4 regions of the Isoptericola sp. NPDC056573 genome follow, and region 3 is predicted to be linked to each of the others. Evidence: riboswitches for the same ligand, from Rfam matches in the RefSeq annotation. Region 3 holds a riboswitch; each other region holds the start of a gene.
What was found. A riboswitch is a leader RNA that binds a small molecule or an ion and turns the genes downstream of it on or off. The one in region 3 is predicted to bind thiamine pyrophosphate.
Positions count from the first base shown of each region.

Region 1: another riboswitch for thiamine pyrophosphate. It lies ahead of ACFQ8E_RS18010 (bifunctional hydroxymethylpyrimidine kinase/phosphomethylpyrimidine kinase); the one in region 3 lies ahead of ACFQ8E_RS08680 (ECF transporter S component).
Region 2: another riboswitch for thiamine pyrophosphate. It lies ahead of ACFQ8E_RS15735 (thiamine ABC transporter substrate binding subunit); the one in region 3 lies ahead of ACFQ8E_RS08680 (ECF transporter S component).
Region 4: another riboswitch for thiamine pyrophosphate. It lies ahead of thiO (glycine oxidase ThiO); the one in region 3 lies ahead of ACFQ8E_RS08680 (ECF transporter S component).

Region 1 is NZ_JBHTUY010000011.1:80,358-83,874, reverse strand. Features, by position in the region: gene ACFQ8E_RS18025 (copper resistance protein CopC) at 1-444, opposite strand, end outside; gene ACFQ8E_RS18020 (YcnI family protein) at 441-1,253, opposite strand; gene ACFQ8E_RS18015 (hypothetical protein) at 1,342-2,007, opposite strand; TPP riboswitch at 2,136-2,278, shown strand; gene ACFQ8E_RS18010 (bifunctional hydroxymethylpyrimidine kinase/phosphomethylpyrimidine kinase) at 2,269-3,517, shown strand, end outside.
Region 2 is NZ_JBHTUY010000008.1:238,598-242,114, forward strand. Features, by position in the region: gene ACFQ8E_RS15730 (ABC transporter permease) at 1-821, opposite strand, end outside; gene ACFQ8E_RS15735 (thiamine ABC transporter substrate binding subunit) at 797-1,876, opposite strand; TPP riboswitch at 1,948-2,052, opposite strand; gene ACFQ8E_RS15740 (DUF4235 domain-containing protein) at 2,209-2,475, shown strand; gene ACFQ8E_RS15745 (PAS domain-containing protein) at 2,501-3,280, opposite strand; gene ACFQ8E_RS15750 (sulfite exporter TauE/SafE family protein) at 3,437-3,517, opposite strand, start outside.
Region 3 is NZ_JBHTUY010000004.1:256,889-260,405, reverse strand. Features, by position in the region: gene ACFQ8E_RS08700 (hypothetical protein) at 1-656, shown strand, start outside; gene rsfS (ribosome silencing factor) at 653-1,099, shown strand; gene ACFQ8E_RS08690 (histidine phosphatase family protein) at 1,096-1,785, shown strand; tRNA gene ACFQ8E_RS08685 (tRNA-Ala) at 1,878-1,950, shown strand; TPP riboswitch at 2,114-2,225, shown strand; gene ACFQ8E_RS08680 (ECF transporter S component) at 2,219-2,857, shown strand; gene ACFQ8E_RS08675 (ATP-binding cassette domain-containing protein) at 2,862-3,517, shown strand, end outside.
Region 4 is NZ_JBHTUY010000005.1:34,226-37,742, forward strand. Features, by position in the region: gene guaA (glutamine-hydrolyzing GMP synthase) at 1-907, opposite strand, end outside; gene thiE (thiamine phosphate synthase) at 1,013-1,684, opposite strand; TPP riboswitch at 1,716-1,818, shown strand; gene thiO (glycine oxidase ThiO) at 1,808-3,040, shown strand; gene thiS (sulfur carrier protein ThiS) at 3,037-3,282, shown strand; gene ACFQ8E_RS10010 (thiazole synthase) at 3,303-3,517, shown strand, end outside.

The DNA.
Region 1 (3,517 bases), on a different contig from region 3:
GCACGGCGGCGCGTCCGTCGCCGGGGTGGCGGCCTCGGCCCCGGCCGGCGGGTCGTAGGTGAAGGAGAACGCGCCGCTGGTCGGATGCCCGTCGGCCGACACGATCCGCCAGTCCACCGTGTACTCGCCGCCCTCGCCGAGGGCGACGGGCACCGACACGGTGCGGTCCTGCATCGTCGGGCATCCGGTCGCGTAGTCGGTGCCGTCGGCGTCCGTCACGGTGATCACCGTGCTGGAGCCCTCCGCGGACAGGTCGAGCACGACGTCGTCGAACGTCACGTCGACGGACCCGGGCGGTTCCGTCACCTCGGACCCCGAGGCCGGCGACGTGCCGACGACGACGTTGTGGGCGCTCGCGGGCGCCGCGCCGGCGACCCCCGCGGCCCCGAGGCCGAGGGCGAGGGCGAGCGACCCGGCTGCGGCGAGGGCGCGTCGCGCGCTCATCGCTGCTCGGTGCCGGTGCCGGTGCCGGTGGCGCGGGTCCGCGCCAGGGCGGCGACGCCCGTGACGGCGCCGACCAGCCCAAGACCGAGGCCCGCCGCGCCGAGCGCCAGCGGGAGGGTGCCGGAGGCGTCGTCGTCGGCCGCCGCGTCCGTGCCCGCGTCTGTGCCCGCGTCTGCGCCGGCGTCGGCGGCCGAGTCCGTGGCGCCGGCTGCCGACGCCGTGCCGTGGCCGCCGTCCTCGGCCGCCGGGAGGACCTGCAGGACGGGTGCCGGGAGGTCGGGCTCCGCGTCGCCGGTCGCCTCCTGGTCCCAGGCGACGACCTCGCCGTCGGAGTACGTCTGTGTGGCGGGCAGGGCGATCTCCCCGACGCCGTCCGGGACGGCACCGGCGGACACGGTGAACCGGAGGAACTCGCCCGGAGCGATGCCGGCGTCGGCGTCGTCGGCGGTCCACTCGATGCTCGCCGGCGCCTCGGTCACGGTGGTGCCGTGCACCTCGACGGGCTCGGGCAGGGGCGCCTGGGTGACCTTCGCCGTCCAGCCCGGCACGGGCTCCACGGACACGCTGGTGAACGGGGTGTCGGTGGGGAGGTCGACCTTCACGGCGGTGGTCGAGGCCTCAGCGGACTCGTTCGGGACCTTGAAGGTGAGGGTGGCGTACGACCCGGCCTCGGCCGCGTCGGGGGTCACGGTCACGTGCGCGGAGGCCGCGGCCGCGCCGAGGACGAGGGCCGGCACGGTGAGGGCGGCGGCGCCGGCGAGGCGGCGCGCGCGGAGGGCAGGGGTGAGGGCAGGGATGGTCCTGGACATGGGTGTGCTGCTCCTGGTGCTCAGGGGTGGTCAGGGGTCGTCGGACGACGAGGGACCCGCCCCCGTCCGACGACGGACCAGGGCAGGGTCAGGCGGCGCGCACGAGGGCGCCCGGGAGCAGCGGGGGGCCTCGTGGCGGGGTGCGCCGGACGGCGCGGGCCCGGAGAGGGTGCCAGGTGCGCCCGACGACGACGGCGGGCTCGCGGACGACGGGCGGCGCCGCCGGGCCCAGCACGAGGACCGCGACGAGCCGCAGCTGACCCGCGACGTTGACGGCCGCTCGGTCGCCCGCCGCGAGCAGCAGGGCGGTGAGCAGCACCGCGGCAGCGTGCGCGGCGAGCATCCAGGACGTCGTCCCGGGGTCGTCCGCGCGGTGCAGGTGCAGCCCGCTGCCGGTCGCGGGCCCGAGGGAGCCCGGGCCCAGCGCGTGCAGGGCGTGCCCGTCCGACGCGGCCCCGGGCGTCGAGGGCAGGGGCGAGGCCAACGGCGAGGCGTCCGTGCCCGCCGCGCCGAGCACGGACAGGGTCGTGTGCTGCACGAGCTGGAGCGCGACCATCGCGGGGAGCAGGCGGGGGAGCGTCAGCCGGCGGCGGGCGGTCCACACCGCGAGCGGCGCCGTGAGCGCCACGACGACGAGCCAGGCGAGGGGTGCCCCGGGGAGCGCGCCGCCGGCCAGGAGGTGGGCGGCGGCCGCGATGCTGAGCGTCGTGCCGGCGACGAGGAGCTCGCGCGCACGACGGACGACCACGGGCACCCCCGCACCCTACCGCGCCGCGAACAGGCCGCGGGCCTGCGGCGCGAGGGCCTGGCGAGGCGCGGCGTGACGCCGACACGCGCCGCGGGACGCCGCCCGCCGCCCGCGCGGGCCTGGGCTACGGTGGGCGGCACGACACGGGGTGCGTCCCGACCGGTCATCGCCGCGACATCGTCACGACGACGTCGCGACCCGGCCGGCGGGCGCTGAGAACACACCCGTCGAACCTGATCTAGCTCGTACTAGCGAAGGGATGTCGACATGAGTGCGCGCGCACCTGAAGACAGCTCTGCCGGCAGCGCCGGCTCCACCGCCCCTGCTCTCGCGGCCCCGGCGCCGACGAGGGGCAGTCGCCCCCGCGTCCTGGCCGTCGCCGGGTCCGACCCGTCCGGGGGCGCCGGGATCCAGGCGGACCTCAAGTCGATCGCGGCCGCGGGCGGCTACGGGATGGCGGCCGTCACGGCCCTGACCGTGCAGAACACGCGGGGGGTGCGCGACGTGCACGTCCCGCCCGCCGCGTTCCTGGCCGCGCAGCTCGACGCCGTCACCGACGACGTGGCCGTCGACGCCGTGAAGATCGGGATGCTCGCCTCGGCCCCCGTGGCCCACGCCGTGGCCGCCTGGCTCGACGCCCTGCCGCCCGGCGCGACGGGCGCGCGACCCGCCGTCGTCCTGGACCCGGTGATGGTCGCCACGAGCGGGGACCGCCTGCTCGACCCGGCGGCCGAGGACGCCGTGCGGGACCTGCTGTCCCGGGTGGACGTCGTGACGCCGAACCTGCCCGAGCTCGCGGTCCTCGCGCAGGAACCGTCGGCCGCGGACTGGCCCGCCGCGCTCGAGCAGGCGCGACGCCTGGCCTCCCGGCACGGGGTCCTGGTGGTGGCGAAGGGCGGCCACCTGGGCGCCTCGGGGACGGGCGCGACGGGGGCGGGGGCCCCGGACGCGCTCGTCGGGCCGCAGGGCGTGCTGGCGGAGCTCCCCGGGCCGCGCCTGACCAGCACCTCCACCCACGGCACCGGCTGCTCGTTGTCCAGCGGCCTGGCCGCGCGGTACGCGCGCACGGGGGACTGGGCCGAGGCGCTGCGCGGCACGAAGGCCTGGCTGACCGCGGCGATCCGGGCCGGGGAGGCCCTGCGCGTCGGCGGCGGGAACGGTCCGGTCGACCACCTGGTGGGGCTGCGCGCCGGCGTCGCGGAGCCGCTCGCGCCGTCCGGTGCGGGCGGGGCTCCAGGACAGGGCGGAGCACCAGGTCAGGACGGGGCGGAGGACGTCGTCTCCCGCTGGTGGGACGACGCCGCGGGCGTGCGCGCCGCGATCGACGACCTGGCGTTCGTCCGGTCGCTGGGCGACGGGACGCTCGACGCCGACCACTTCCGCACGTACCTGGAGCAGGACGCGCTCTACCTGCGGGACTACGCGCGCTGCCTCGCGCGGGCGAGCGAGCTGGCTCCCACGCGGGCCGAGCAGGCGTTCTGGGCCGGCGGCGCGCACGGCGCGCTGGTGACCGAGC
Region 2 (3,517 bases), on a different contig from region 3:
ACCGCCGCCGAGCGCAGGTCGAGGAACTGGGTGGTGCGCGTCCAGATCTCCGTCTCGATCGTGCCGTAGCGCAGGCCGCCGAGCACCAGCACGACGCCGAACGCCGTCGCGCAGAACAGGAACACCACCGCGGCGGCCGACGCGATCGCCGGGCCGAGCGCCGGCAGCGTCACGGTGCGGAACGCGCGCCAGGGCGTCGCGCCGAGCGCGCGGGCGGCCTGCTCGGCGCGCGGGTCGAGGCGCTCCCACATGCCGCCGACCGTGCGCACCACCACCGCGTAGTTGAAGAACACCAGGGCGAGCACGATGCCGGCGAAGCTCTCCTCCAGGTGCGCCCAGCCGAGCAGGCCGCCGGGGGCGAAGAGCGCGCGGAACGCGACGCCGACGACGACGCTGGGCAGCACGAACGGCACCGTCACCAGACCCCGCACCAGCGTCCGCCCGGGGAACCTGCACCGGTACAGCACGTACGCGCCCGGCAGGCCCAGCAGCACCGACAGCAGCGTGCCGGTGAGCGCCTGGGCGAGCGTCTGCCCGACGATCCGCCACGTGCGCTCCTGGGACAGCACCTCCGCGAAGCCGGACAGGTCGAGCGTGCGCCCCGCGGTGGTCTCGGTGAAGAACCCCTGCAGGACGAGCGACACCACCGGCCACGCGAAGAAGACCGCGAGGAAGCCCAGCGGCAGCACGACCGCGGCACCCCAGCCCAGCCACGCGCCCCACCGGTCGGCGCGCCACCGCGCCGCCCGGGAGGCCGGGCGGGCGGCGCTGCGCGGGGCGTGCGGCACGGGGCGCGTCAGCCGACGACCGTCGCCGTCCACTGCTCGATCCACTCGTCGCGGTGCGCGGCGACGTCCGCGGGCGCCACATCGAACGGCTCGTCGGCCAGGGGGGCGAACTGCTGCCAGTCGGCGGGCAGCTCCACGTCCGGGTCGGCGGGGTACATGTACATCTGGCCGGGCACGTCGGCCTGGAACTCGGGCGAGGTGAGGAAGTCGACCAGCTGCTTCGCGCCGTCCGGGTTCTCCGCACCGGCCAGCACCCCCGCGTACTCGACCTGCCGGAAGCAGGTGTCGAGCATCGCGCTGGTCGTCGAGGACGTCCCGTCGTCGCTCACGGTGAACGCGGGCGACGTCGCGTAGGACAGCGCGATCGGCCGCTGCCCGCCCTCACCGGCGCCGGAGAAGTCGACGTAGTACGCGTCCTCCCAGCTCTCGGCGACCTTGACGCCGTTGTCCCGCAGGTCGGCCCAGTAGGCCTCCCAGCCGTCCGTGCCGAAGGCTCCGATCGTCGCGAGCAGGAACGCGAGGCCGGGCGACGACGTCGCGGGGTTGGTGACTACGGTGAGGTCCTGGTACTCCGGCTTCGCGAGGTCCTCGAGCGTCGTCGGGGGCGTGACGCCGTGCTCGTCGAACCAGCCGTCGTCGAGGTTCATGCAGACGTCGCCCACGTCGACCGGCGTCAGCGTGCCGGCCAGGTCGGCGGGCGCGTAGGCCGCGACCTCCGGGGCCAGGTCGGCGGGCTGGTACTCCTCGAAGACCCCGGCGTCGACGGCCCTCGACGCATAGGTGTTGTCCACACCGAAGACGACGTCGCCCAGCGGCGCGTCCTTGGTGAGCACGAGCTGGTTCACCAGCGTGCCCGCGTCGCCCGGTGCCACCTGCTCGACGGTGAGGCCGGACTCCTTCTCGAACGCGGCCAGCACCTCGTCGGAGACGGCGAACGAGTCGTGGGTGACGAGCGTGACCGTGCTCGACGCCCCGCTCCCCTCGTCCGCCGGCGTCCCGCCGCCGCACGCCGCCAGCAGCGGCAGCAGCGCGACGGCCCCGACCGCTGCTGCCGCGCTCCTGGTCCTGGTCGTGGTGCTCAGCGTCATGCTGTCCTCCTCAAGGTGCGAGAAGGGGGTCCTGCGGGCGCCCGGCACCGTCGTGGTGCTGCCGTCCGCAGGGAACGAGATTCCCGACTTCCTCCACCGGTGCTAACCGGGTCAGGTTCGAGGGTCTGCGGCGGTCCGCACTCTCAGCGCCGGTGGGCGCTCCCCTGTCGTATCAGCACGAGCCTACCCGTCGACACCGCGCTACCGTGGTCCCGTCCTCGGCCTCGGGGTGTGACGTGCCTGACGTGCCGTGACACCGCCCGTCGGCCGTGGACGCCGGACCAGGACGACGCCCCGGCGGTAGCACGCCGGGTCAGACCGAGGGAGAGCACGTGACGGACACCGAGCAGCCGCTGGGCGTGAAGGTCGGCACGGTGGTGCTGACGATCGCCGCCGGATGGGTCGCGCAGAAGCTGATCGGGGTGGTCTGGGAGCGGGCGACGGGCAACGTGGCGCCCACCGACCTGGACGACGACGAGCTCTCCATCGTGCAGGCGGTCACCTTCGCGGCCGTCTCGGGCGGCGTCGCGGTGCTCGCGAAGCGCCTCGCCCGCCAGGGCGCCGGGCGCGCGGCTGCCCGGTTCGTCTCGGGCCGCTGACCCGCCGATTCCCCGCGCGGTCCCGTCAGTGGCTCGCGCGGGGACGACGGCGGGCCAGCTGCGCGTCGTGGCCGTGCGGTCGGTCCACCGGCCGCACGGCGGCGAGCGCGCTGCTCAGGCGGTCCGCCGCGTCCTTCGCGGGCGGTGCCGACCGGACCACCTCCGCCGCCGTGAGCGCGGCGTCCCGGTCCCCGACCGGTCGCGCGAGCTCCTTCATCACCTGCTCCCCCGCCGACTGGGCGGACACGCCGACCTGCGCGCCCGCGTCGGCGAGGACCTCGGTGGCCACCGACTCGTCCACGCCGCAGACGGCCATGATGGCGCCCTTGGCCTGCTCCGCGGCCGCGGCGGCGACGAACGCGCGCGAGACGGCGCGGTGCGCCTCGCGCTCCAGCGCGTCGCGCACGACCGGGCTCGCGTCGATGACGTAGCCGACGATCTGCGACGACGCGCCGTCGCTCCCGTGCCGCCCCTGACCCGTGACGACGACCGTGTGCGTGCGCCCGTGGTCGTCCACGACGCGGTGTGCCCCCGAGAACGGCCGCCCGGCACCCAGTGCGACCACCGCCGTGCGGGAGAGCCGCTCACGGTCGTCCGGGTGCAGGTGGGCGCGCAGCACCTCGGGCCCCGGCGCGACGGAGCCGGGCTCACGCCCGAAGATCCGGAACACCTCGTCCGACCACCACCACTCCCCCGTGGCGACGTCGACCCGGTACCGGCCCACGAGCAGCTGGCTCCCGGCACCCAGCAGCTCCGCGAGGGCGACGAGCTCGCGGCGCGGTGTGTCGTTGGGCGTGCTGGACATCGAGGACCACCCCCAGTGCCGTGCAGCTGGGTCCGGCGCGCAGTTCTCCTGGCTCCACCACGGTACCGGGACGGCACGACACCGCCACCGCACGGCGGGTGACGTGCGGTGGCGGTGCTCGGTGGTGCTGTCGGCGCCCGTGACGGGTTCGGACCGTCAGGCGACCGTCGTCGCCGCCGCCTCCGGCTGCTCGCCGGCCGCCTCGGCCCGCTCCTCCGCGACCGCCTTGCGGTGCTG
Region 3 (3,517 bases):
CGACCCGCCGCGACCAGGGTGCCGCCACGCCCGGCGCCACCGGGCTCGGGCTGCCGCCGCTGGCCGCACCGACGAGCGCCGCGCCCCCGGCCGCCCCGGCTGCCAGCCCGCCGGCCACGGTCGCGCCGCGCCCCGACGGCCCCGCCCGCCGTTCCCCGTTCGCGACGACGGGCACCGCGTCGCCGTTCGGCGCCACCGCGGCCTCGGCGCCGCCCGCCCAGGCGGCACCGAGCCCGGCGCCGCCCGCCGCCACGTCGGTCGCGCCCCCGCTGCCCTGGGCGAGCCCGACCACCGAGCGGCCCGCGTCCGTGCCGCCGTCCCGCCCCGCTGCGGGCCCTGCACAGCCGTCGGCCGCGCCGGAGCGACCCGCCGCGTCCCCGTTCGACGCGCTGGTCGCGTCGGAGCAGCCCGTCCGCGCGCGGTCGGCCGCGCCGCTGGACGACGAGGACGACGACGAGGACTGGGACGAGCCCGAGGCGTCATACACCTGGCTGCACTACATCGTCCTCGTGGTCGTCGCGTTCGTGCTGGGGCTCCTGGTCTGGAAGCTGCTGCTCCAGGCGCCCGACGACAGCAACTTCCAGACGGACACCGACGCCGCCGCGCCCGCGGCCGGCGTCTCCCTCACGTACGAGCACCCCGGAGCCGCTGCATGACCGCTAGCCCCCGCGCCGTCGAGCTGGCGGTCGTCGCCGCCCGGGCCGCGTCGGACCGCAAGGCGCAGGAGATCATCGCGCTGGACGTGAGCGACCAGCTCGTGCTCACCGACGTGTTCCTCATCGCCTCCGGCACGAACGAGCGCCAGGTCTCGGCGATCGTGGACGCCGTCGAGGAGGCGATGTTCCTCGCCGGCTCCAAGCCGATCCGTCGGGAGGGCAAGGCGCAGGCGCGGTGGGTGCTGCTGGACTTCGGGGAGGTCGTCGTCCACGTGCAGCACGCCGAGGACCGCGTGTACTACGCGCTCGAGCGGCTGTGGAAGGACTGCCCGGCGGTGGAGCTGCCGGAGGACGCGCGCGGCGGTGACGGCGCGGCGGCCGCCGCCGAGTACGGCGACGGCGGGGGCGACGGGGCGATCCGTCTCGCGGGCGACGAGCGGTGACGGCCGGCACCGTCGTCCTGCTGCGGCACGCCCGCACCGCCTACAACGCGTCCCTGCGGCTGCAGGGGCAGATCGACATCCCGCTCGACGAGGTCGGGCGCTGGCAGGCGGCGGAGGGCGGCTCCGCGCTCGCGTCGTCGCACCGCGCGACGCGCATCGTGTCGTCCGACCTGGGGCGCGCCGTCGAGACGGCGACCGCGTACGCGGACGCGCTCGGCGGGCAGCCCCTGGTCACCGACGAGCGCCTGCGCGAGCGCGGCTTCGGCGCCTGGGAGGGCCTCACGGGCGCGGAGCTGCAGGAGCGCTGGCCCGAGGAGTACGCCGCCTGGCGCCTGGGCGCGGAGCCCGTGGGCGCGGGGGCCGAGACGAAGGCGGCGGTCGCGGAGCGCATGGCCGAGGCCCTGGCCGAGCATGCCGGCGACCTGGACGACGACGCGACGCTCGTCGTCGTGTCGCACGGCGCCGCCATCTCGCTGGCGGTGACGGCGCTGCTCGGGCTCGACCCGACCACGTGGCGCGGGCTGTCGGGGATGCATAACGTGCACTGGTCGCACCTGCACCGTGCGGGCGAGGGTGCCGTGCCCGCCTGGCGCCTCGTGGCGCACAACGTGGGCGCGGGGTACCCCCTGGACCGCTGGCAGGCGGGGCCGGACTGGAATTTGGAACCTGGCCCGAAGTCTGCCTAAGATATCGACGTTCCCGAGGGGCGCAAGCCCGGAGGAACGCACCGAATCAGACGAATCGCCCGGTCGCCCGTCGGCCGCGAGAGTCGGTTCTCGGGGCTGTGGCGCAGCTGGTAGCGCACCTGCATGGCATGCAGGGGGTCAGGGGTTCGAGTCCCCTCAGCTCCACCCCGACGAGAAGGCCCGGAACCACACGGTTCCGGGCCTTCTTGCGTGACCAGGGGTTTCACGGTGCGGGACGCCCTTGCGCCGACGCCGTCGTCGCCTAGGGTCGGACCTGCGGCCGCGTCGTCGGCCGCCGTGAAGTCACACCTGAAGTCACATCTGAAGACACCCATGACAGGGGAGCGCCGTCGAAGGGGCGCTGAGAGTGCGGGCACAGCCGCAGACCCTTGGAACCTGCTCCGGTTAGCACCGGCGAAGGGAGTTACCTGGAATGTCCGCGCCCACTTTCGCGCGCAGCGCGTCCCTGCGGTACCGCACCGTCGACCTCGTCACCGTGGCCATGCTCGGCGTGGCCGTCGGTGTCGTCTTCTGGGGCTGGACCCAGCTCTACCACCTGCTCTCCGCCGGGCTGGCGGTCGCCTTCCCGCCGGCCACCGGGCTGCTCGGGGGCGGCTGGCTGCTCGGCGGCGTGCTGGGCGGCCTCATCGTCCGCCGTCCGGGCGCGGCGCTGCTCACCGAGGTCGTCGCCGCGAGCGTCGAGGCGCTGCTCGGCGCCGGCTGGGGCTTCTCGGCGATCGTCTCCGGCGTCGTCCAGGGCTTCGGCGCCGAGCTCGTCCTCGCCCTGTTCCTCTACCGGCGCTTCGGCGCCGCGGTCGCGGCCCTGGCGGGCGCGGCGGCGGGCGCGTGCGGCGCCGTGTACGAGTGGTTCGCGTACTACCCGGACTGGGAGTGGGGCTTCCGGCTGGCGTACCTGGGCCTCTTCGCGCTCTCCGGCGCGCTGCTCGCCGGCCTCGGGGGCGCGGCGCTCGTGCGCGCCCTCGCGCGGGCGGGCGTGCTCGACGCGTTCGGCCCGGGTCGCGACCTCGCCGACCGCGCCGCCGACCGTGCCGTCGACCGCGCGCCGGCCTGACGGCGTGGCGCACGACGACGTCCGGGCGCGCGTGCGAGGGCTGTGCTGGCGGCCCACCGGGCGCCGGGCCCCGACGATCGAGGGCCTCGACCTCACCGTCGGCGCGGGGGAGCGCCTGGGGCTGGTCGGTCCCAGCGGGGCGGGCAAGTCGACCGTGCTGCACGCCCTGGCGGGCGTGCTGGGCGACCCGCTGCCCGGCGAGCTGTCCGGGACCGTCCACGTGGACGGCGGGGTGGGGCTCGTCCCGCAGGACCCGGGCTCCGCGGTCGTCGCGGCCCGGATCGGCCGGGACGTCGCCTTCGGCCCCGAGAACGCCGGCCTGCCGCGGGACGAGATCTGGCGCCGGGCCGGGGAGGCTCTCGACCGGGTCGGGCTGCGCCACCCGCCCGACCGGCCGACGTCGGCCCTCTCGGGCGGCGAGCTGCAGCGGCTCGCGCTCGCCGGGGCGCTGGCGAGCGCGCCGGGCCTGCTGCTCCTGGACGAGCCGACCGCGATGCTCGACCCCGCCGCGGCGGCCGAGGTGCGCGCCGCCGTCGTCGGCGCGCTGGAGGGCTCGGACACGTCCCTCGTCGTGGTCGACCACCACGTCGGGCCGTGGCTCGAGCACCTGGACCGCGTCGTGGTGCTCGGACCGGGCGGCCGGGTCACGCACGACGTCGC
Region 4 (3,517 bases), on a different contig from region 3:
CGGCGAGGGCGGTCAGGAACCGCTCCTTCTCGTCGCGGATGATGAGGTTCACGCCCGTGGAGGCGACGAAGTCGCGCTCGATCTGCTCGACCTCGCCCTCGCGCAGCAGGCCGTGGTCCACGTGCACGCAGGTGAGCTGGTCGCCGACGGCGCGCTGCACCAGCGCGGCGGCGACGGCGGAGTCCACGCCGCCGGACAGGGCGCAGATGACGCGGGCGTCGCCGATCTGCGCGCGGATCGCGGCGACCTGGTCGGCGATGACGTTGCCCGGCGTCCAGTCGGGCGCGAGCCCCGCGCCCTCGTACAGGAACTTCTCCAGCACGGCCTGGCCGTGCGCCGAGTGCTTCACCTCGGGGTGCCACTGCACGCCGTACAGGCGACGGCCGGTGTCCTCGAACGCGGCGACCGGCGAGCCGGACGACGTCGCGAGCACCTGGAAGCCCTCCGGCGCGGCGTGCACGGAGTCGCCGTGGCTCATCCAGGTGGTCTGGTGGTCGGGGGAGCCCGCCAGCAGCACGCCCGCCTCGCACACCTCGACCTCGGTGCCGCCGTACTCCCTCTGCCCCGTCTGCGCGACGGTGCCGCCCAGCGCCTGCGCCATCGCCTGGAAGCCGTAGCAGATGCCGAGCACCGGCACGCCGGCCTCGAACAGCGCCGGGTCCACGAACGGGGCGCCCGTGGCGTACACCGACGACGGCCCGCCCGAGAGGATGATCGCCGCCGGGTTCTTGGCGAGCATCTGCTCGGTGGTGAACGTGTGGGGCACGATCTCGGAGTAGACGCGGGCCTCGCGCACGCGGCGCGCGATGAGCTGCGCGTACTGCGCGCCGAAGTCGACGACGAGGACCGGTCGCGGCGTGGGCGCCAGGTCGGCGGTGGTGGGGGTGTCGGTGGCGGGAGACGTCACCGAGCCATCGTAGCCGCCGGACGGTACCGCTCCCGGGCCCTTCCCACGGGTCACGCGGTGGGGTAGGTCACCTCGACAGCGCGGCGGCGCGCCGGCCGTCGGCGGTCAGGCCAACCGCTCCCGCAGCTCGCGCGCGGCACGCCCGGGGTCGGGCGCCTGCGTGATCGCGCGCACGACGACGACGCGCGACGCACCGGCGTCGAGCACGGCGTCCAGCCGCTCGGCGTCGACGCCGCCGATGGCGAACCACGGCGTCGTCGGGCGGGTCGCGGCGACCTCGCGCAGCAGGTCGAGCCCGACGGCCGCACGGCCGGGCTTGGTGGGCGTGGCCCACAGCGGGCCGACGCAGAAGTAGTCGACGTCCGGGTCGGCCTCGGCCTCGGCCGCCTGCGCGGCGGAGTGGGTGGAGCGGCCCAGCACCGGGCCCGGCCCGAGCAGCGACCGGACCGCCGGCACGGGCAGGTCGCGCTGCCCCATGTGCACGACGGGAGCGCCGGTCAGCCCGGCGACGTCGGCCCGGTCGTTCACCGCCCAGAGCGCGCCGTGCTCCGCGGCGACGCGGGCCACCACGGCCTGCAGCTCGAGCTCGCGCGCGACGTCGAGCGTCTTGTCCCGCAGCTGCACGACGTCCACCCCGCCCGCGAGCGCCGCGTGCAGGAAGTCCTCGAGGTCGCCCCGGTCCTCGCGGGCGTCGGTGCACAGGTACAGGCGGGCGTCGGCGAGGCGGGCGCGGGTCGGGCCGGCGGCGGCATCGTGGTCGGGGGTGGTCGTGGTCACGCCGGCCAGGGTAACCACGGCCCGGGTTACAGTGGCCGCGCACGGGAGCCCCGCTCGGGGCTGAGAGGGCGTAGGAGCCGACCGTCGAACCTGATCTGGGTCATGCCAGCGAAGGGAGCGCACATGCCCACGTCCACCGGTCCGTCCGCCACCCCCTCCGACGTCGTCGTCGTCGGCGGCGGGATCGTCGGTCTCGCGGTGGCCTGGCGGGCCGCGGACGCCGGCCTCGCCGTCACGGTGCTCGACCCGTCGCCCGGCGACGGCGCCACCCGCGCGGCCGCGGGGATGCTCGCGGCCGTCAGCGAGGCGGACTTCGGCGAGCGGGACCTCGCGCGCCTCAACCTCGCGTCGGCCGCCCGCTGGCCCGCGTTCGCCGTCGACCTCGCCGCCGCGACCGGTCGCGACGTCCCGCTGCTGCGTGCCGGGTCGCTCGCCGTCGCGTACGACGCCGACGACCTCGCCCTCCTGCGTCGCGTGCTGGCGCTGCACCGGGAGTGGGGCCTCGCGTCCGCGGAGGTCTCCGTGGCCGACGCCCGGCGCCGCGAGCCGTACCTCGGGCCGCGGCTCGCCGGGGCGGCCCGCGTCGAGGGCGACCTGGCCGTCGACCCGCGGGGCACGCACGCGGCACTCCTCGAGGCGCTGACCCGCGCGCCGGGCGGCACGGTCGTCCGCCGCGCCGCCGTGCGCCTGGAGCGGGACGCCGCGGGCCGGGTGGTCGCGGCGCACGACGCCGCCGGGGTGCGGCACGCCGCCGGGGCCGTGGTCCTCGCGGCCGGCGCCGTCCCTCCCGCGGGGCTGCTCGACGGCGTGCCGGAGGTGCGCGTGCCGGTGCGGCCCGTCAAGGGCGTGACGCTGCGCCTGGACGCCGGGCCGGGGCTCGCCCTCGAGCACGTGGTGCGCGGCACGGTGCAGGGCCGGCCGGTGTACCTCGTGCCGCGGGGCCCGGGCACCGGCGCCGGCCCGGGCAGCGGGCCCGGGCACCGGGAGATCGTCGTCGGCGCCACCAGCGAGGAGCGGCCGGACGACCGCCGCGCCGAGGCGGGCGGCGTGTTCGCGCTGCTGCGCGACGCCCGCGCCCTCGTGCCCGGGATCGACGAGGCCGCGCTGGTCGACGTCACGCCGCGCGCCCGCCCGGCCACCCCCGACAACCTGCCGCTGGTCGGCGCCACCGCCGTGCCCGGACTGCTGGCCGCCGTCGGGCACGGACGCAACGGGGTGCTGCTCGCGCCGCTCACCGCCGACGCGGTGCTCGCCGCGCTGACCGGCACGCCGCCGCCCGACGACGCGCTCGACACCCTCACCGCCGCCGACCCGCGACGCTTCGCGCCCGCAACCCCCGAAGGAGCCCTCCCGTGAGCACGCCGTCCACCTCCGCAACCGCCGTCGTGAACGGCGAGACCTACCCGCTCGACGGACCGCACGGCGACGGCGTCGAGGCCGTCGTCGCGACCCTCGTCCCCGCGTTCGTCGCCGACGGCTCGGTGCAGGGCATCGCCGTCGCCGTGAACGACGCCGTCGTCCCCCGCGGCCTGTGGGCCGGCACCCGGATCGCGCCCGGCGACCGGGTCGAGATCGTCACCGCCGTCCAGGGCGGCTGACCACGAAGCACGGAGGAAGCATGACCAGCACGCACGCCGAGACCACGTCCCGTCCGCTCGCGCACCCGCTCGTCGATCCGCTCGTGGTCGCCGGCACGGAGGTCGGCTCGCGCCTCGTCATGGGCACGGGCGGGGCGTCGAACCTCATGACGCTGGAGGACGCGCTGGTCGCGTCGGGCACCGGGCTCACGACCGTGGCGATGCGCCGCGTCGCAGTACGGCCGGGAGGCGCGGG